DNA from 3 places in the Cobetia sp. 1CM21F genome. Region 3 is predicted to be linked to each of the others. Evidence: predicted binding sites of a transcription regulator. Region 3 holds the regulator's gene; each other region holds the start of a gene.
What was found. Region 3 encodes sigma-54, which starts transcription at its own class of promoters, with help from an activator protein. Its sites were predicted from a motif close to TGGCACNNNNNTTGCTNT; they were not measured.
Positions count from the first base shown of each region.

Region 1: the regulator sigma-54 is predicted to act here: its motif matches at 3,231-3,248, upstream of MSG32_RS01010 (sugar phosphorylase).
Region 2: the regulator sigma-54 is predicted to act here: its motif matches at 3,659-3,676, upstream of MSG32_RS07025 (ammonium transporter).

Region 1 is NZ_JALNTQ010000001.1:248,318-254,820, forward strand. It holds gene MSG32_RS01005 (hypothetical protein) at 1-1,010, shown strand, start outside; gene MSG32_RS01010 (sugar phosphorylase) at 1,098-2,996, opposite strand; gene MSG32_RS01015 (GlsB/YeaQ/YmgE family stress response membrane protein) at 3,361-3,609, opposite strand; gene nrdR (transcriptional regulator NrdR) at 4,008-4,496, shown strand; gene ribD (bifunctional diaminohydroxyphosphoribosylaminopyrimidine deaminase/5-amino-6-(5-phosphoribosylamino)uracil reductase RibD) at 4,786-5,940, shown strand; gene ribBA (bifunctional 3,4-dihydroxy-2-butanone-4-phosphate synthase/GTP cyclohydrolase II) at 6,097-6,503, shown strand, end outside.
Region 2 is NZ_JALNTQ010000002.1:321,821-328,323, reverse strand. It holds gene cadR (Cd(II)/Pb(II)-responsive transcriptional regulator) at 1-229, opposite strand, end outside; gene MSG32_RS07045 (cation transporter) at 325-1,221, shown strand; gene lspA (signal peptidase II) at 1,225-1,737, shown strand; gene MSG32_RS07035 (ISL3-like element ISPpu12 family transposase) at 1,759-3,048, shown strand; gene MSG32_RS07030 (glycine cleavage T C-terminal barrel domain-containing protein) at 3,076-3,429, shown strand; gene MSG32_RS07025 (ammonium transporter) at 3,781-5,139, shown strand; gene MSG32_RS07020 (hypothetical protein) at 5,276-5,443, shown strand; gene MSG32_RS07015 (phosphodiesterase) at 5,627-6,503, shown strand, end outside.
Region 3 is NZ_JALNTQ010000002.1:1,193,291-1,199,793, reverse strand. It holds gene rapZ (RNase adapter RapZ) at 1-356, opposite strand, end outside; gene MSG32_RS10830 (PTS sugar transporter subunit IIA) at 494-964, opposite strand; gene raiA (ribosome-associated translation inhibitor RaiA) at 974-1,282, opposite strand; gene MSG32_RS10820 (RNA polymerase factor sigma-54) at 1,943-3,391, opposite strand; gene lptB (LPS export ABC transporter ATP-binding protein) at 3,625-4,365, opposite strand; gene lptA (lipopolysaccharide transport periplasmic protein LptA) at 4,369-4,947, opposite strand; gene lptC (LPS export ABC transporter periplasmic protein LptC) at 5,056-5,739, opposite strand; gene MSG32_RS10800 (HAD hydrolase family protein) at 5,739-6,308, opposite strand; gene MSG32_RS10795 (KpsF/GutQ family sugar-phosphate isomerase) at 6,435-6,503, opposite strand, start outside.

The DNA.
Region 1 (6,503 bases), on a different contig from region 3:
AGATCGTGATCGGGCTGGACCGCGCCGACCGTGACCAGTTCGAGCATGCCAAGGAGTTCTTCTCACATCTGCCGCAGCATCACCGCATCCTGTGGAACGACGGCCCGCGTCTGCGGGCGCTGGATGAGGAGCTGACCGAGCATGGCCTGGCGCCGATGGAAGCCGGCAAGGGGCGCAATGTCTGGTACTGCTCAGGCTACGTCCAGGCCTCGGGCATCGCCGAGGCGGTGGCACTGCATGACTGCGATATCGTCACCTATGACCGCGGCCTGCTGGCGCGCCTGATCTACCCGGTGGCCCATCCGCAGTTCAACTACGAGTTCTGCAAGGGCTACTACTCGCGCATCGCCCAGGGCAAGCTGAACGGCCGCGTGGCGCGCCTGATGGTCACGCCGTTGATCCGTGCGCTCAAGAAGGTCTATGGCCCGCTGCCGTACCTGGATTATCTCGACAGCTATCGCTATCCGCTGTCCGGCGAGTTCTCGATGCGCACCGATGTGCTGGCGGACATCCGCATCCCCAGCGACTGGGGGCTGGAGATCGGCGTGCTGTCCGAGGTCCATCGCAACTATTCCACCAAGCGCCTGTGTCAGGTGGACATCGCCGATGCCTACGATCACAAGCACCAGCCGCTGTCCGAGGAAGATGCGCTGGGCGGCTTGAATCGCATGAGTCTGGACATCGCCAAGGCCATGTATCGCAAGCTGGCCACGCTGGGCGTCGAGATGCACGGCGAGACCTTCCGCACCATCAAGGCCACCTACTACCGTATCGCGCTGGACCTGATCGAGACCTACTACAACGATGCCGTCATGAATGGCCTGACGGTGGACCGCCACAGCGAGGAAGCGGCGGTGGAGCTGTTCGCCGCCAACATCATGGATGCCGGCAGCGCCTTCCTCGACAATCCGCGCGACAAGCCCTTCATCCCGAGCTGGAACCGGGTGCAGTCAGCCGTGCCGGACCTGCTCGAGCGCATGCACGAAGCGGTGGAGCTGGACAACCAGTAAGGCTCGCGGCGGGAAACAGCAAGACCAACGACAACGGGGCTGCCAGTGGCAGCCCCGTTGTCGTTGGAGGAAGGGAAAGCGCGGGCGTCAGACGACCTCGATGGCCGGCGGGCGCACGGTTTGCTCCATCAGCCAGGCCGCCTGGTAGGGACGGCGGGCCATGGTGGGGTCGTAGGCCTTGTCGTGGCACAGGTGGTCGGTCAGCGCGACGCCTTGCCAGCTTGCCGGCAGCGGCAGCACGCGCGGCTGATCGGTGACATTGAGGGCGAACAGCAGGCGACGCCCTTCATGGGTGACGCGCTCGAAGACGAAGAAGTCCGGGCCGACATCGAAGACATTCTGGTCGGCATCCGGGTGGAAGCAGGGTTCGTTGCGGCGCAGTGCCATGCGGCGCTTGAGGGCGTGGAATACCTCATGGGTCGCGGTGTTGGGGCTTGCCAGCAGCGCTTCCAGTTCATCGCGCTGCCATTTGCGGCGGTTGATGGCGCGCAGATGACCATCGCGCTCGACGCCTTCCTGGTGGTTGGGGGTCGCGGTCAGCGAGTGGATGTACAGCCCCGGGATGCCCTGCAGGCTCAGCATCAGGGTCTGACTGGCGATGAAACGCTCGATCTGCCACGGGTCCTGGCCGCGCCGCGTGCCCTTGAGCGCATCGAAGTAGCTGATGTTGAGCTCATAGGGGGTGTCGGCGCGCCCGGGGTTGGCGCGCATGCTGACGTAGCCACCGAAGTCATGCACCAGCCGCACCAGGGTGTCGCGCTCGTGGTCGGGCAGCAGGCCCTCAAGGGCACGAACGCCGATACCGTCGTGACTGGCGGTGAAGTTGAAGTAGCTGCAGCCGGAAGGCAGGGACGGCAGGCTGGTGGCCCACTGGGTCAGGGCGCTGGCATCGCCGGAGGTCAGGGTGTGCAGCGTCAGCGGCGGCAGCGTGAACTGATAGATCAGGTGCGCTTCATCGGCCTGGGCGCTGCCCTCGATGGCGGTGAGGTCGTGCTGTGACAGGCGATCGAGCCCGAAGTAGGACATGTTCTCGGCGTGGGGCACGTTGGTCTCGGTGATCAACAGGCTGCCCGGCGCTAGATGGTCGACGATGGCGCGCAGCAGGCGCACCACGGCGTGTGTCTCCGGCAGGTGGATGCAGGAGGTGCCCTGGCGTTTCCACAGGAAGGCCACCGCATCGAGGCGGATGATGCCCGCGCCCTGCTCGAGGTAGTAAAGCAGGATGCCGATGAATTCGAGCAGCACATCGGGATTGGCGAAGTTCAGGTCGATCTGGTCATCCGAGAAGGTTGCCCAAAGATGGCGCAGGCCACGACGGGTATGCACCGGCGTGAGCAGGGCAGATGGGCGCGGGCGCACGACCTCGGAGACATCGGTGTCGGGGTCCATCTCGATGAAGTAGTCGCGGCCGGGCTGCACGCCGGCCAGATAATCGGCGAACCACAGTGACTCGCGCGAGCAGTGATTGATGACCAGGTCTGCCATCAGGTCGCGCTGCTCGCTCAGGCGCCGGATGTCCTGCCAGTCGCCGAGGACCGGATTGACCTCGCGATAGTGGATGACGCTGAAGCCGTCATCGCTGCTCCACGGAAAGAAGGGCAGCACGTGGACACCGGACAGGCTGTCGTCCAGTCGGCTGGCGAGGAAGTCGTGCAGGGTCGCCAGTGGTGCCTCGCCTTCCTGCTGCAGGCTGTCGCCGTAGGTGATCAGCCACTGGTCGCGCTCGCTCCAGAGCGGCTCGCCTTCCGGTACGCGGGGGTTGAGGCGCGTGCGATGGAAATCCAGCACCGTCTCCAGGCGTCTGAGGACTTCCTCATGACGCTGTGGGTAGATCTCGGCGAGCAGGCGTGTGGCGTGCGCCTGGAAATCAGCCTGCGAGAGGCGTTTGGCGAGAGAGACTCTGGCGCGTGGCCTGGCGTTGCCCTCGCTCGGCGCAGGATCGGGTGCAGTGGATGTCGAGTGATCGGGAGATGACGTATCGGACATGGGCAATCCTCGTGGCAGCAAAAGCGGTCAGACTCTGCCTCGTGAGCCGCAATGGGCAGAGCGTGTCGCGGGTGATCTTCGGGAAGCCCGCCGGCGCAATCCTGCGGGGACCGGTGGCAAGACTGGAAATCACATATCAGATGAAGTCGGCTGGCCGTCGCTTGATGAAATCCCTGAATGGCGCATCGCTGAGCGGCGTCCGTGGGCGACGGCCTGGCGCCTTTACTTATGAGTCATGCACGCCTCGGGCCAGATTCGTCAAGCCTGCAAGGCAGGACGGCCAGCCTGCATGTGCCGGCTGGCCGTCCTGTCTGGCGTCATGTGGCCTGCGGCCAGCTGACGCCACTGCGCTTCATGACATGCTTTACTTGCGCAGCACGCGATACAGAATCAGCAGAATGACGGCGCCGAGCACGGCGATGACAAAGCTGGCCAGATTGAATCCCGTCACTTCACCGAAGCCCATCAGGGTGCCGACCCAGCCACCGACCACGGCACCCAGGATGCCGATGATGCTGGTGACGATGATGCCACCCGGGTCCTTGCCGGGCACGATCACCTTGGCGATGATGCCGGCAATAAGACCGAATATGATCCATGCAATGATTCCCATGTCGCAGCTCCTTGCGTCATCGTGATCAATCTCGCGGCAGAGATCATCCGCCGCCAGTCGTGAAAGGATTTCACGGCTCAGGCAAGCGTCCTTGTGAGGCGCTGCACCCTGATGTCATCTTTCGGTTATCGGGCGGGGATTTCAAGCCTGCCGGGCAGGTTGATTGACGCTTTCGCCGCGGTGTCCGCCACCCGAGGCGACAATGCAGGAAACTACTGTCGCCCCTTGGGCGCTCCCCAAGGCTAGTTCAGTCATGTCGAGGCTGACATAGGCTCCCGTGGCGGGGCCTTAACGGTTACAATACCCGCCATTCGCTGTCATTCGGCTGCGCTGCGCCACTTCCTCGCTGTGCTTCGCGCGGGGCCGCAGCCACCTCGCACCCAAGCAGGCTCTCCAACATGCACTGTCCCTTCTGTGGAACTCATGAAACCAAGGTCACGGATTCCCGACTGGTGGTCGAGGGTGACCAGGTGCGGCGGCGTCGCCAGTGCGCGGCCTGCGGTGAGCGTTTCACGACCTACGAAACGGCGGAGCTGGTCATGCCGCGCGTGGTCAAGGGTGACGGTTCGCGTGAGAGCTTCGATGAGCACAAGCTGCGTGCCGGCATGCTGCGCGCGCTGGAAAAGCGCCCGGTTTCCTCCGAGCTGATCGAGGCCGCGGTGGAGCGCATTCGTCAGCGTCTGCGTGCCACCGGCGAGCGTGAGATCGAGGCGCGGCGCATCGGGGATGAGGTCATGCAGCAGCTCAAGCGGCTGGATCAGGTCGCCTATATCCGCTTCGCTTCGGTCTATCGTCGCTTCCAGGATCTTGATGAGTTCCGCGCCGAGATCGACCGTCTCGCCCAGGAGCCCAGCTTCCTGCCGGGCGAGGAAGACGCGCGGCCCTGATGTCTCGCCACAGGCATCCTTGCAGATGCCCTCGAGGCCTGCGCCTGCTGGTCCTGTCGCGTCACGCTGAGTGGCTCAGGTCTTGGATCTTGAGCCCAGACCTCAGGCCTCGAAGTATTGACCACCGCCTGGGCTACGCCTGACCTTCTCTCGTTTCACGCCAAGGTATCGCATGTCTCTTTCTCCTCATGCTTCTCATGCTCCCCGTGACAGCCACTCTCACGACAGCCACTCTCACGACAGCCACTCTCACGACCGCAGTGCTCCCTCGGCGCGTGATGCGCGCCACATGGCCCACGCCCTGCGCCTGGCGCGCCTGGGCAGCTACACGACGCAGCCCAATCCGCGTGTCGGCTGTGTGCTGGTAGAGGCCGAGACCGATGAGGTGATCGCGAGCGGCTTTCACGTGCGTGCCGGGGAAGGGCATGCCGAGGTCAATGCGCTGGCAGAGGCGGGTGAGCGCGCGCTGGGCTGCGTGGCCTATGTGACGTTGGAGCCCTGCTCCCACACCGGGCGTACCGGCCCTTGCTCGCTGGCGCTGATCGCGGCGGGCGTCTCGCGGGTGGTGATCGCGATGCGTGATCCGAATCCGCAGGTTGCCGGGCGCGGCATCGCGCTGCTGCAGGGCGCGGGCATCGCGGTGACGGTCGGGGTGATGGAGCAGGAGGCGCGAGCGCTCAATCCCGGCTTCCTGTCACGCATGGAGCGCGGTCGGCCCTTCGTGCGCCTCAAGCAGGCCATGAGTCTGGACGGGCGCACGGCGATGGCTTCCGGCGAATCCCAGTGGATCACCGGCCCCGAAGCGCGCAGTGCCGTGCAGCGTCTGCGCGCGCGCTCCAGCGTGGTGATGAGCGGCATCGAGTCGGTCATCTTCGATGATTCGCGTCTCAATGTGCGCGCCGACCAGCTCGGGCTCGAAGACCATCCGCTGGGGCTCGAGGCGCTGGTGGCGCGTCAGCCATTGCGCGTGGTGGTGGACAGCCATCTGCGTCTGCCGCTGGCGGCGCGCATTCTGGCGCAATCCGGTCGTACGCTGCTGGTATGTGTCGCGGATGAGACAGCGGCGCAGGCTGAGCGACGTACCTTGTTGGAGGCGGCCGGTGCCGAGGTGTTGGCGCTGCCGGCCGGCGAAGATGGCCGCGTGGATCTCGAGGCCCTGCTGCGCTATCTGGCCGAGTACGAGCAGGCCAACGAGGTGCTGCTGGAAACCGGCGCGGTGCTGGCCGGGGCCATGATTAACGCGGGGCTGGTCGATGAGATGCAGCTCTTCATGGCCCCGACGCTGCTGGGGGGCGAGGCTCGCCCGCTGCTGGCACTGCCGGGGCTGGATCACATGGCGCAGCAGCGCCGGGTCGAGATTCGCGATATCCGGGCGGTGGGGCGTGATTGGCGCATCACCGCAGTGCCGTTGGCATCGCCAGACCCGCAGGAGAGCGGCGACTGATTTCTTCTTGTCACGCAAGCACTTGCCGCCGTCTGGCGACAGCGGCGTCGCTGGGTGCTGGCGCAAAACGGGGTGGCGGGGTACCCTGACGCCCGACTTTTTGATAATACGCGTGGGTCCGGCATGGGCCGGCGCAGCCCGTAAAGTGGAGCAAGCATGGCGCTATCAGGCATCGCAGCACTCGTCGAGGATATCCGGCAAGGCAAGATGGTCATCCTCATGGATGACGAGGATCGTGAGAATGAAGGCGACATCATCATCGCCGCGGAAGCCGTGACAGCCGAGCACATCAACTTCATGGCACGCCACGCGCGTGGCTTGATCTGCATGCCGATGTCGCGTGAGCATTGCGAACAGCTCCAGCTGCCACTGATGGTTCAGGCCAACGGTTCCGGCTTCGGCACCAAGTTCACGCTCTCCATCGAGGCCACCGAAGGCGTCACTACCGGCATCTCGGCGGCTGACCGCGCCCGTACCGTGCAGGCTGCCGCCGCGCGCAATGCGCGCCCGCAGGACATCGTCCAGCCGGGGCACATCTTCCCGCTGATGGCGGAGCCGGGTGG
Region 2 (6,503 bases), 870 kb from region 3:
AAGGCTGATGAGGGTCGTCCTGATAGCTCTGTAGTTCGTGAATCTCAGCCAGTGACAGGCCCAGGATTCTGCAGCGACGGATGAAGGCCAGCCCCTCACCATGCTTCTCGGTATAGACACGGTAACCGTTGTCCTGCCGATCAGGCGGCGGCAACAAGCCCTGCTGTTCATAGAAGCGGATCGTCTGTGTTTCGACCCCTACCAACTGCGCCAACTGACCAATGCGCATCAGCCTCCTCCCCAACGGATTCTTTACTCTATTGACCTTATAGTAGCTTTATAGTTTTAAATGGTACCACAACATTGTTCAAGTGGAGTCGTATCATGAGCAAATCCTGTGGTGGCGCCTGTGGCGGTGATGCAACGTCCGCAGCGGATACCGATATACAGGCCTCCTCCGAGGCGCCAGGGAGATGGGTCAGTGTTTATGCCGTGCCGAAGATGGACTGTCCATCAGAAGAACGAATGATTCGCCTAGCCCTGAACGGCTTTGAGGAGATTCGGGCGCTGTCCTTCGACTTGTCGAACCGCCGGCTGAAGGTCGTGCATGACGGCGAGGTCGAGCCCGTCACCTCGAAACTGAAGACCTTGGGGCTAGGCGCCTCGCTTCAGGAAACCGTCGCTGCAAATCCGGAGACCATCAAGGCCGCCGAGTTTTCGGCAGCTTCTGCTAAGCAAGAATCCGGGACCCTGCGCTGGTTGCTCGGCATCAATGCACTTCTGTTCGTGGTGGAAATGACTGCCGGTCTGATCGCCCGGTCCACCGGCCTGATTGGAGAATCCCTGGACAATTTTGCCGATGCGGCGGTGTACGGGCTTGCCCTTTATGCGGTTGGACATAGCGTGAAAATGCAGGTACGTGCCGCGCATCTTGCTGGTGTACTGCAACTGATCTTGGCTGTGGGCGTGCTCGTAGAGGTGGTGAGACGCTTTGTATTCGGTAGTGAGCCTGAATCGCTGGTGATGATGGCTATCGCATTCGTCGCATTGATTGCCAATACCAGTTGTCTGCTGCTCATATCCAAACATCGGGAAGGCGGGGCGCACATGAAGGCAAGCTGGATATTCTCGGCCAACGACGTGGTGATCAACCTGGGGGTCATCACCGCCGGCGCCCTGGTCGCGTGGACCGGTTCCAATTATCCGGATCTGATTATCGGCACCATCGCGGGGGGCATTGTACTTAACGGTGCCAGACGCATTTTGGCGTTGAAGGGTTAAATAATGCTCATTATTGGCAAAAAGCTCTCGCCGTATGCCCTATTGTCCATATCGGGCCTGCTGGCAGCGTCTGATCAGGCTGTAAAGTGGCTGGTGCAGCAATCAATGGCCTATGGCGAGTATGTTTCGGTGACCCCGTTCTTTAACTGGGTGCACCTATGGAACACCGGTGCCGCATTCAGTCTTTTTGCGAATGGTGGAGGCTGGCAGCGCTACTTTTTTATCGGAATCGCGGTAGTGGTCTCGATTTTTCTGATCAAGCTGATCCTTGAAAATCGTCATAAAGGAGAAGCCATCGCTTACAGTCTTATCCTCGGTGGCGCCATGGGCAACCTGATTGACCGGGTCTTTCGCGGCTATGTTGTGGATTCCTTTGATTTCTATTGGCGAGACTGGCATTGGCCGGCCTTCAACCTGGCTGATATTGCAATTGTCCTCGGTGCCTTACTTTTCGTTTCCAGCAGCTTGTTGGGTAAAAAAGCAAACACCAATGCCGAGTCGGATGGATCTGACTGACACCTACGCCTATACAACACCATGACCGAACTTCCCGACAACATCCTTCACCTGCCGCAATACCAAGTACTGGGCTGCAAATCAACCGACGACAAAATGCACTTCCAGGTGGACGTGCCCGATCCCATCGCCTGCGAGGAATGCGGCGTGCAGGGTGAGTTCGTACGGTTCGGCAAGCGTGACGTTCCCTATCGTGATCTGCCCATCCACGGCAAGCGGGTCACTCTCTGGGTGGTCCGCCGCCGATACACCTGCCGGGCCTGCAAGACAACATTCAGGCCCCAGCTACCGGAGATGGTGGACGGATTCCGTATGACACTGCGGCTGCATGAGTACGTGGATAAGGAATCCTTCAACCACCCCTACACCTTTGTGGCGGCACAGACCGGCCTGGACGAGAAGACGGTGCGCGACATCTTCAACGCCCGCGCCGAGTTCCTGGGGCGCTGGCACCGCTTCGAGACGCCCCGCATCCTGGGCATTGACGAGCTATACCTGAACAAGCGCTACCGCTGCATTCTGACCAACATTGAGGAGCGAACCCTGCTCGACCTGCTGGCCACCCGCCGCCAGGACGTGGTGACCAACTACCTGATGAAGCTGAAAGACCGGCAGAAGGTCGAGATCGTCAGCATGGACATGTGGACCCCCTACCGGGCAGCGGTCAAGGCTGTGCTGCCCCAGGCCCGTATCGTGGTCGATAAGTTCCATGTGGTGCGCATGGCCAACGATGCCCTAGAGAGAGTGCGCAAGGGCCTCAGAAAGGAGCTGAAACCGTCCCAGAGCCGGACTCTCAAGGGAGACCGGAAAATCCTGCTGAAACGCGCTCACGAAGTCTCAGACCGGGAGCGCCTCATCATGGAGACCTGGACAGGCGCGTTCCCGCAACTGCTGGCCGCCTACGAGCACAAGGAGCGCTTCTACGGCATCTGGGACGCCACCACACGGCTCCAGGCAGAAGCCGCCCTGGACGAGTGGATAGCCACCATCCCGAAGGGCCAAAAGGAAGTCTGGAGCGATCTGGTCAGGGCAGTGGGAAACTGGCGCGAAGAGACCATGACCTACTTCGAGACGGACATGCCCGTCACCAACGCTTACACGGAGTCCATCAACCGACTGGCCAAGGACAAGAACCGTGAAGGGCGCGGTTACTCCTTCGAGGTGATGCGGGCACGAATGCTCTACACCACGAAGCACAAGAAGAAGGCACCGACTGCGAAGGTCTCTCCTTTCTACAAGAAAACCATCGGTTACGGACTGCCGGACTTCGCAGAGGAACTCAACTACGGAGTCGATCTATCAACCATCTGAGGGTGGTATCAGATTGATGGGGTGAAGGTGCCCCATCAACCATTAAATCCGTATATCCATGATTTCGTCGGGAGGGCGGCGCTGCAACGCGAGACACCGGAATCACGCCACCGCGTGATGGGGCTGAAGATGCACAGCAGCGAGCTGGTCAGCCATGGCGACCTCGTCTACCACGGCCGCTATCCGGTGGGCGTGGTCACCAGTGCCACCCAGTCGCCGCTGCTCGATCGCTCCATCGCGATGTGCCGCCTGGCACCGGACTTCGCAAGCCCGGGAACCCAGCTTGAGATCGGCCAGCTGGATGGCCATCAGAAGCGCCTCGCCGCCGAGGTGGTGACATTGCCCTTCCATGACCCGGAGCGCCTCAAGGTACGTAGCTGATCTCACTGCAAGGCGGGGGGCATGAGAGATGAGTCGCGAGCAATGACTTGCGCATATGCAGCGCCCTGCAAGTCATCTCACGGTGCATGCCGTGGCCGGCATGCCTCAATAACGCCCATCCTCCTCGCAGGGAAGGCTTCATGGGCTTCATATCTGAAGAGGAGTCCTCGGTTTCAAGAATGATGCAGTAAAAACAACGAATTGCTGAGGGTGGCCAATCAGGGTCATCTGGCATGTCGCTTGCTTTATCCAGCAGGTCCCCTTGAAAAACAACAACAACCCCCGGACGGGCAGTGCCGCTTGCACAGTGAAGCGCGCTGATCCACAGGCTCCGGTAAAGGAGAAAAGACGATGGATGAAAAGACGTTGCAAAGCATATTGGATATGCATCAGGCGATGAACATCGAGGTGTTCTATTGGTGGTGTACCGCCATCATGTTCCTGATCCACGCAGGCTTCCTGGCCTATGAGATCGGTGCCTCACGTTCCAAGAATGCCTTGGCATCCGGCATGAAGAACGTGCTGACGCTGGCCTCGATCATCCCCGCCTTCTACTTCGTGGGCTGGTGGATCTACAACGCCTTCCCCAACGGGCTGATCCCCATCGAGGCGTCCGCCGCTCTGCCGTGGAGCGCGAGCATGCGTCCGGACGCCGATGACATGGGCACCGGCATCTTCTTCGCCGCCTTTGCCCTGTTCGGCGCGACCACCGGCTCCATCCTCTCGGGGGCGGTGATCGAACGCATCCGCCTGGGGGCCTTCCTGATTCTGGCGGTGATTCTCGGTGCCGGTGTCTGGATCATGGCGGGCGCCTGGGGCTGGCATCCGGATGGCTGGATGCTGCACAAGCTGGGCTACCACGATGTCGGCGCCGCCGGTGTGGTGCACGCCGTGGCCGGCTTCTTCGCGCTGGGCGTGCTGCTCAATCTGGGCGCGCGCATCGGCAAGTACAGTGACGATGGCAAGCCGCAGGTGATCGCGCCGCACAACATGCCGATGACGTTGATCGGCCTGATGCTGATCATCGTCGGTTTCTTCGGCTTCCTCGGTGGCTGCATCATCTTCAACACCGGTGACATCGGCTGGACCACCATCTACGGCAATCGCACCAACCTTTCTGCCTTCGCCTTCAATACCCTGATGGGCTTCGGTGGTGGCGTGATCGGTGCCTATCTGTCCTCGCGTGATCCCTTCTGGACCATGTCCGGTGCGCTGGGCGGCATCATCACCGTCGCGGCGGGACTGGATCTCTACAACCCGGGGCTGGCCTTCGTGCTGGCGGTCACCGGTGGCGCCCTGATGCCGAAGATCGGCGCACTGCTCGAGAAGCGTGGCCTGGATGACTCCGTCGGCGCCTTCGCGGTGCATGGCTTCTGCGGCTTCTACGGCGTGGTACTGGTGGGCATCTTCGCGGCCGGCTTCCCGAATGTCGGCGAAGGCGTGCCGGACGTTTCCTTCACCGGCCAGCTGACCGGCGCGGTGGTGATGGCACTGACGGGCTTCATTCCGGGCTGGGGCGTGGCCTATCTGCTCAAGAAGTTCAACCTGCTGCGCGTGCCGCCGCATGTCGAGGTACTGGGGCTGGACCTGTTCGAAGTCCCGGCCAAGGCCTATCCGGAAAGCCTGTCCTCCGAGACGAGCTCCAGCGTGCCGGCACGTTCCGGTGGGGTGGTCGCGGCGCCGATGGACAAGCGCCCGGACATCAGCTGAGCTCTGGTAGCTGAGCCCCGGCGCACATCCTGAAGGGGCCGGTCTGTCGAGATGATGTCGAGATAAGCGCTGACTGGCCCCGTTATTGCAGTACTGGTAGACCCAACCGATATCCGCTTTCGCAAGGAGTCTTGCAATGGAAACTGTCGATACTGTGGTACACGCTGGCAACTACGCCTTCTTCTTCAGCAACTCTGGTGCCGTGGCGGTGTGCCTGCTGGTTGCCGCTGGCGTCTGCATTGCGCTGAGCGCCAACATCCTGCGCCACGAGAAAGCGTCCTTCGAGAGCAAGAAGACGCCGTGACCCTCCGGGCATCAAGACCGGCATATCAAACGCCGCAGCGCTCAGCGCTGCGGCGTTTTTGATAGGTGCCATTGCACCCGATTGGCTTTGCGCGAAGAGAGTGTGGCGTGCGTCACGCAGTCGTCACCTGAGAGCTTGATAATGGCGGCCCCTCATGGTGGCACTCATGGAACGCGCGATAGCATGAAACTGATTCATCTGACCGACACCCATCTGGTCGCTCCTGACAAGCGACTTTACGGGCTGGACCCACGTGCACGGCTGGCGGCTGCCGTTGCTGATATCAATCTGCACCACGGCGATGCTCAGGGCGTGATCATCAGCGGTGACCTGACCGATCGCGGTGAGCCGGCCGCCTTCCAGGCGCTGCGTGAGGTACTGGAAGAACTGTCGATGCCGTATTTCCTCGGCATGGGTAATCATGATGCGCGTGAGGCTCTGCAGGCCGCCTTCCCGGAGCTGCCCTGCGATGACGGAGGCTTCGTGCAGTATGCGCATGCCTTCGGCCCCGGCGCTGATGATTGCGTGCTGGTGATGCTCGATTCGGCGGTCGCGGGGGAGCATGGCGGTCTGCTGTGTGAGTCCCGCCTGGCGTGGCTGGATGCCTGTCTGGCGGCGCATCACGATCGCCGTATCCTGCTGGCGCTGCATCATCCGCCCATGGCCCTCGGCATCCGCTATATGGACGACATCCGCTTGCAGAATTCACAGGCGCTGCATGACGTGATCCAGCGGCATGGCAACGTCGAGCACTTGCTGTTCGGGCATGTGCATCGTCCGGCCAGCGGAGTCTGGCGGGGGCTCTCGTTCTCGACCCTGCCGGGCGTCAATCATCAGGTCGGGCTGGATCTGGTCTCCGCGGCGGATTGTCTCGCCGGCAGTCATGAGCCGCCGGCCTATGGCGTGCTGGTGATAGGCGAGGAGCAGATCGTCAATCACCTGCACCTCTACATGGATGACAGTCGCCGCTATTTCTTCCACGACACGCTCGAGGCCGCCCAGTCGCTGGAGGCGCTCGATGAATTGATCGCTCTGCAGCGCGATGAGCGGATTCCGACTC
Region 3 (6,503 bases):
TCGGCCAGGGTGTGGTCGTTGTCGCGCGTCAGAGGGTGACGACGACGGGTCGCCGAGTAGCGTTCCAGCAGCACTCGCGAATCGGTGGTCAGGTAGACGACCTGCACGTCCATGCCGCTCTGGCGGACGTTGTCGAGCAATTCGGGGAAGCGGGTCAAGGCTTCCGGCAGATTGCGGGCATCGATGGAGACCGCGATGCGCCGACGCGCCGGGCTGTCCTTTTCGAGCTGATCGACCAGTGGCGCCAGCAGCATGCCGGGCAGATTGTCGATGGCGTAGTAGCCAATATCTTCCAGCGCCTGGAGAGCGATGGATTTCCCGGAGCCGGAGCGGCCGCTGATGATCACGATCTTCATGAAGTGCTCTCCAAGGGCGAGGTCAACGTCGAAAGAATGCAGGGGTGGGGCAGAGGGCTGCCCGCTATCAGTGCGCTGTACGTCGGCCGATGGAAGGCCAGCAAGACGAAAGCCCGGACGATGTCCGGGCCTGTCATTCAGCGCGCCGGTAATTCGGCGATGGCTTGGGTCAATGCCTCAAAGAGTGCACGCTGGCTGTCTGCCTGGCGCAGGGCCGAGCGATTGGTCGGGGAATTGAGCAATTCCGCGACCTGCCCGAGCAGCGTCAGATGAGTCTCATCCGCTTCCTCAGGCACCAGCAGCACGAACAGCAGATCGATGGGTTCTCCGTCGATGGCATCGAAGTCGATGGGTTCACCGAGCTTCAGAAACGCAGCGATTGGCGTCTTGCAATGCGGGCTGCGTGCATGGGGCACGGCCACACCGTGGCCAATGCCGGTCGACCCCAGTCTCTCGCGCCCGATCAGGCGCGAGAAGACTTCCTGGCTATCCAGGCTGGGAATGTTCTGTGCGATGAAGGTGCTGAAGAATTCAAGCACCCGCTTCTTGCTCCCCCCGGGGACACCGTACAGCGTGCGCTCGGGGGGAAGGATCTGATCAAGTGTCATGGCTGAAGGTCAACGGGTCCCGGTGCCCTGAGAGCGAGCCTGGGACTTTTCCTTGTGTTTGACCAGCTGGCGATCCAGCTTGTCGGCGAGCGCGTCGATGGCAGCGTACATGTTGGGGTCTTCTGCCAGGGCGTGGAGGTCAGCGCCTGCCGCGTGCAAGGTGCAGGCAGCCTGCTGGCGCTCCTTCTCGATCGACAGTGTCACCTGAACATTGGTGATGTTGTCGTAATGCCGTTCGAGGCGAGCGAGCTTCTCGTTGACGTAATCGCGGAGAGGATCGGTAAGTTCCACATGATGCCCGGTGATATTCACTTGCATGGACACGCTCCTTTATCCAGCGGGTTGCCATTCAATTGTAACCCTTTTTGACTACGAGCAAACCCTGATCGGACGCTCTGCAACAGGCTTGACGGCCACCGTCTGGCGATGTTTTCGCACCCTTGCCAGTGGCGTCAGATGTCGTGAGCGTCTGTACCGACAATGCCCAAGCTTTGCGCAAAGATCAACGCTGCGCTGCATCGTGGCTCAGTGCTTGTCTTCAACTCAGTGAGGGGTATCGGAGTGGACTTCAAGGGCACGTCTGGTGGGTGGTGCGTGAAAGACGCGCAAGAAGGCGGGTTTTCGTCGCCAATCCCTGCATGTACGTCGCCTTTCAGGCGCTTCGATTGCGTGGAGCAAGCGGCGTTCCGGGAGGTTGTCCGGGTGTCATCCAGGTGCAATACGCGCAAAAGTGACTTTAAAAACATGCGATTGACGGTGAATGACGCTGCCGGAACGGCGGTTTTTTACCGTCATCCTGCGCGCCGTCATGGCCCATGACGGGCAATTGATGAGCGGTTGACGGCATGACAGAGCGCGAGACAGGCGCACCGCTGCCCGCGAAGTCAGAGGCTGATGAGCGGAAAATCCAGCGCTTGAGGTTGGCGGCGGCTGCCATTGTGGAGGTGAGAGCAGGGCATGACAGCCGCAGGTGACGCCTCAGGCCAGACGTTTGCGCTCGCTGGAGGAGGGGATGCCCATCGCTTCGCGATACTTGGCCACGGTACGGCGTGCGACCTCGATGCCATCGCTGGCGAGCAGATCGACCAGCCGCGAGTCGGAGAGAGGCTTGCGGGCCGGCTCTTCCGCGATCAGCTTGCGGATGCGGGCACGAATGGCGGTGCTTGAGTGGGCGTCGCCACTGCCGCTGCCACCGACCTGGCTCGAGAAGAAGAACTTGAGCTCGAAGACGCCGCGCGGGGTGTGGATGTACTTCTGGGTCGTGACCCGCGAGATGGTCGATTCGTGCATCTCGACCACTTCGGCGATGTTGGCCAGAATCAGCGGCTTCATGCCTTCCTCGCCTTGCTCGAGGAAGTCGATCTGGCGCGCCATGATCTCGCGGCCGACCTTGAGCAGGGTGTCATTGCGCGATGACAGGCTCTTCATCAGCCAGCGGGCTTCCTGCAGGTTGTCCTTGAGGAAGGTGTTGTCGGCTGACTTGTCGGCACGCTTGATCAGCGCGGCGTATTCCGGCTGGATGCGCAGCTTGGGCAGCGCTTCCGGGTTGAGCTCGACCTGCCAGCCATGGCGGGTATGGCGCACCAGCAGATCAGGGATCACGTAATCGCTGGCGGGCTCGCCCCAGGCGGATGCCGGACGCGGATCGAGCGCGCGTACCAGGCGGATGACGTGATCCAGCTCGTCATCGTCAAGGCTCAGGCGGCGCTTGAGCAGCTTGCGGTCATCGTTGCCCAGTGCCTCGAGGAATTGACGTACCAGGCGGCGCGCCTGCGCCAGCAGCGGCAGGTCATCCGGCAGCAGTGCCAGTTGCAGCAGCAGGCATTCGCGCAGATCACGGGCGAAGACGCCGGTCGGGTCGAACTGCTGCAGACGCAGCAATACCTGCTCGAGTTCGGAGGCCTTGAGGCCGGGCAGGCCCTGGCCGCGCAGGCCATCGACCAGCTCATCGAGTGACAGGCTCAGATAACCGGCACCGTCGACGGCATCGATCAGGCTCTCCGCCATCTGGCGTTCACGGCCATCGAGGTCGGTCATCGCCAGCTGCCAGCGCAGGTGGTCCTGCAGGCTCTCGACGCTGGTATTTCGATCGAAGTCCGTCCCTTCTTCACTCCCGCTGCCACTGCCGGAGCTGGTCAGGCTACCGGCGTGGTCCTGGTAGAGGTCCGACCAGTCGCTGTCGAGGGGGTATTCCTCGGGAATCTCGCTCGAGGAGTCGGCAGTGGAGATCTCGCTCGAATCCTGTGTCTCGACGACATCCAGCGACTCGTAGTCCTCGTCGAGCTCCAACATGGGGTTGGACTCGAGGGCTTGCTGAATCTCCTGACGCAGGTCGAGCGTCGACAGCTGCAGCAGCTGGATCGCTTGCTGGAGCTGCGGCGTCATGGTCAGCGAGGTGCCGAGGCGGAGTTGCAGGGTGGGTTTCATGGAGTCAGTCAATTCACGGCAAAGGAACGTGCTTACTACGCTATACCGTGACTCGGGGCACTGACAAGTGGTTGTCGTGAATATTCAAGCAACTTGCATGCCATGTTTCCACCAAGGTGGTATGGACGTCATGCATGCGTCTGATGTCAGACATGAAAAAGCCGCTACGCGATAAAATCACGCAGCGGCTTTTGAAGCTTTCGCATCTGGTGGGCTCAGCGCAGCCGCTAACCCTAGAGCGTGAACTCGTGGCCCAGGTAGACGTCGCGCACCTGCTGGTTGGCCAGGATGGAGTCCGCGTCACCGTGGGCGATGATCTGGCCATCGCCGACGATATAGGCGGTGTCACAGATATCGAGCGTCTCGCGCACGTTGTGGTCGGTGATCAGCACGCCGATGCCACGATCGCGCAGTTGGCGCACGATGCTCTTGATCTCGCCCACCGAGATGGGGTCGACGCCGGCGAAGGGCTCATCGAGCAGCACGAAGTCCGGCTCGGTGGCCAGTGCACGGGCGATCTCGACCCGTCGACGCTCACCACCGGACAGGCTCATGCCGGCGCTGGCGCGGATGTGCGTGATGCTGAATTCCTCGAGCAACTCTTCAAGGCGTGCCTTGCGGCCATTGCGATCCAGGTCCTTGCGGGTCTCCAGGATCGCCATGATGTTGTCGGCCACCGACAGCTTGCGGAAGATCGACGCCTCCTGCGGCAGATAGCCGATGCCGGCGCGTGCACGCTGATGCATGGCGGCAGCGGAGAGGTCCTTGTCATCGATGGAGACGTTGCCGGCATCGGCGCGCACCAGTCCGACGATCATGTAGAACGAGGTCGTCTTGCCGGCGCCGTTGGGGCCCAGCAGGCCGACGATGTCGCCCTGGCGGATCTCCAGCGAGATGTCCTTGACCACCTTGCGGCCCTTGTAGGCCTTGGCCAGATGGCGAGCGCTCAGCGTACGCGGAGTAGCAGCAGTCATGACTCAGTTTTCCTTGCTGGCATTGGCGCCGCGTGGCGTCAGAGTCATGTGCACGCGACCGCCTTCGGTCTGCTGTGCCGTCTTGCTGTTGTTGGCGTTCACCTGGCGCTTGTCGAGGAAGTACTCCACGTAGCCGCCTTCGAAGGTGTCATCGCCTTTCTCAAGACGCGCGTTGCCGACCAGCTCCACGCGGCGCTCCAGTGCATGGTAGCGGATGGTGTCGGCCCAGCCCTTGACCAGCTTCTCGTCGGGTGCGGGTTGCTGTTCCAGGTAGGCACGCTTGCCGGTGGCCTTGACCAGCGAGATCTCGCCGCTGCCGGCGCGGCTGATATCGACGCGGCTGGCATCGAGTTTCATGCTGCCCTGGCGCATCTCCACCTGGCCGGTGTAGGTGGCGGTACCGGCCTTGTCATCGAGCGACAGGGCATCCGCGGCGATGTTGATCGGCTGGCTGGCATCGCTGTCCAGCGCCATGGCGGCCGGGGCGAAGGTGGACATGCCCAGTGCCAGGCAGAGCGCCATGACACCGCTGTTGAGGGTCTGGCGACAGGCCGTCAAGGGCTTGCGAGTCGTGGAAGTCATGGTGGCTCCTTGGCATGACGGGGTCGCCGCCCGAGCAATGATGCCATCGAGCGGCAGAGAAGAAGGTGGTGCGGCGCGGGTCATGGCGTGACGGCCAGCCCGGCGGGTTCATTCACCGCTGGCAGGCGCTGCCTCGAAGGTGCTGTTGACGCGCCCATCATCGGAGGTGGTGCTGTCGGCGCCCGAGTCGATGCGCTCGGCCTCCTTGCTGGCCTCGCTCTGGCCCGTGCCGGGTTGCAGGACGCTGCGAACACGGCCCTGCAGCACGGCGGAGTCCCGGGAGAGGTCGGCGCTGAAGCTGTCGCTTTCGACATGCTGGCCATTCTGGGTGATCACGACCGGCACGTCACTCCAGGCGCGATTCTGATCACGGCTGTAGTGCAGGACGTCGGTATCGAGGGTCCAGCGGTCATCGGGCTGGCGCAGTCTGGCATTGCCCTCGAGGGTGAAGGTGTCGCCGCCGGCGCTCAACACGCCACTGTCACCCGTGGCATACCAGCGGCGGTCTTCACTGTCGTTGGTGCGAATCTTCGGGGTCTGCGCCCGGGTCACGTCATCGCCTGGCGTGTGCTCGATATGCGGCGAGGTCATGGACTGGGTCGCCACGCCGCGCGCATCGAAGCGTGTCATGTCTGCCCCGTCGAGATAGTAATCCGGCTCACTGCTGTCGACCTCGACGTTGACGGTCGATTCCAGGCTGTTGCGCTGCTCGATCAGCGCCAGCACGCCACCGACGAGCAGCAACAGCAGCATCAGCCAGAGGCGCGGAGAAGGGCGGGGCAGACGTAACATCAGGGACGCGACTCCTGCAGGTAGGTATCCAGCACCGAGGCCCAGTGGCCCTGTGCCTTGAGCAGCAGATCACAGAGCTCGCGCACGGCGCCATCGCCGCCCTGGCGTGAGGTGACCCAGTTGGCCTCGCTCATCACGTAGGCCATGGCGTTGGGCACGCTGACGCCGAGACCGACACGACGAATGGCCTCGCGGTCCGGCAGGTCATCGCCACAATAGGCGACCTCTTCCAGCTCGATCCCGTGCTCGCGGCACAGGTCGGTCAACGCGACCAGCTTGTCTTCACGGCCCTGGATGACATCCTGAATGCCCAGTTCCTTGGCGCGACGCTCGACCATCGGCGAGCTGCGGCCGGTGATCAGCGCGACGCGAACGCCACTGCGCAGCACCAGCTTGAGGCCATGGCCATCCTGGACGTGGAAGGACTTGGTCTCGACGCCGTTGGCATCGTAGTGCAGACGGTTGTCGGTGAGCACGCCATCGACATCCAGCGCCAGCAGACGCACGCGGCGTGCGCGGTCGATGATGTCCTGCGGATATTCTTCGCTCAGGGAATTCGTGTCGCTCATGGTCTTTCTCCTCGCACTCCGTGCATGCTTGACGCTGTCCTGTGAACGGCGCTGATGGGCGTTGAGCGGTAGCGTCTTGCCGGGACGATCTGCCGTCGAACAGAGACAGCGAACGCCCGCGGGAGTTCAGATCACGCCGCTGGCCAGCAGGCCGTGCATATGGATGGCTCCGATGGGGTGCTCATCCTCGTCACA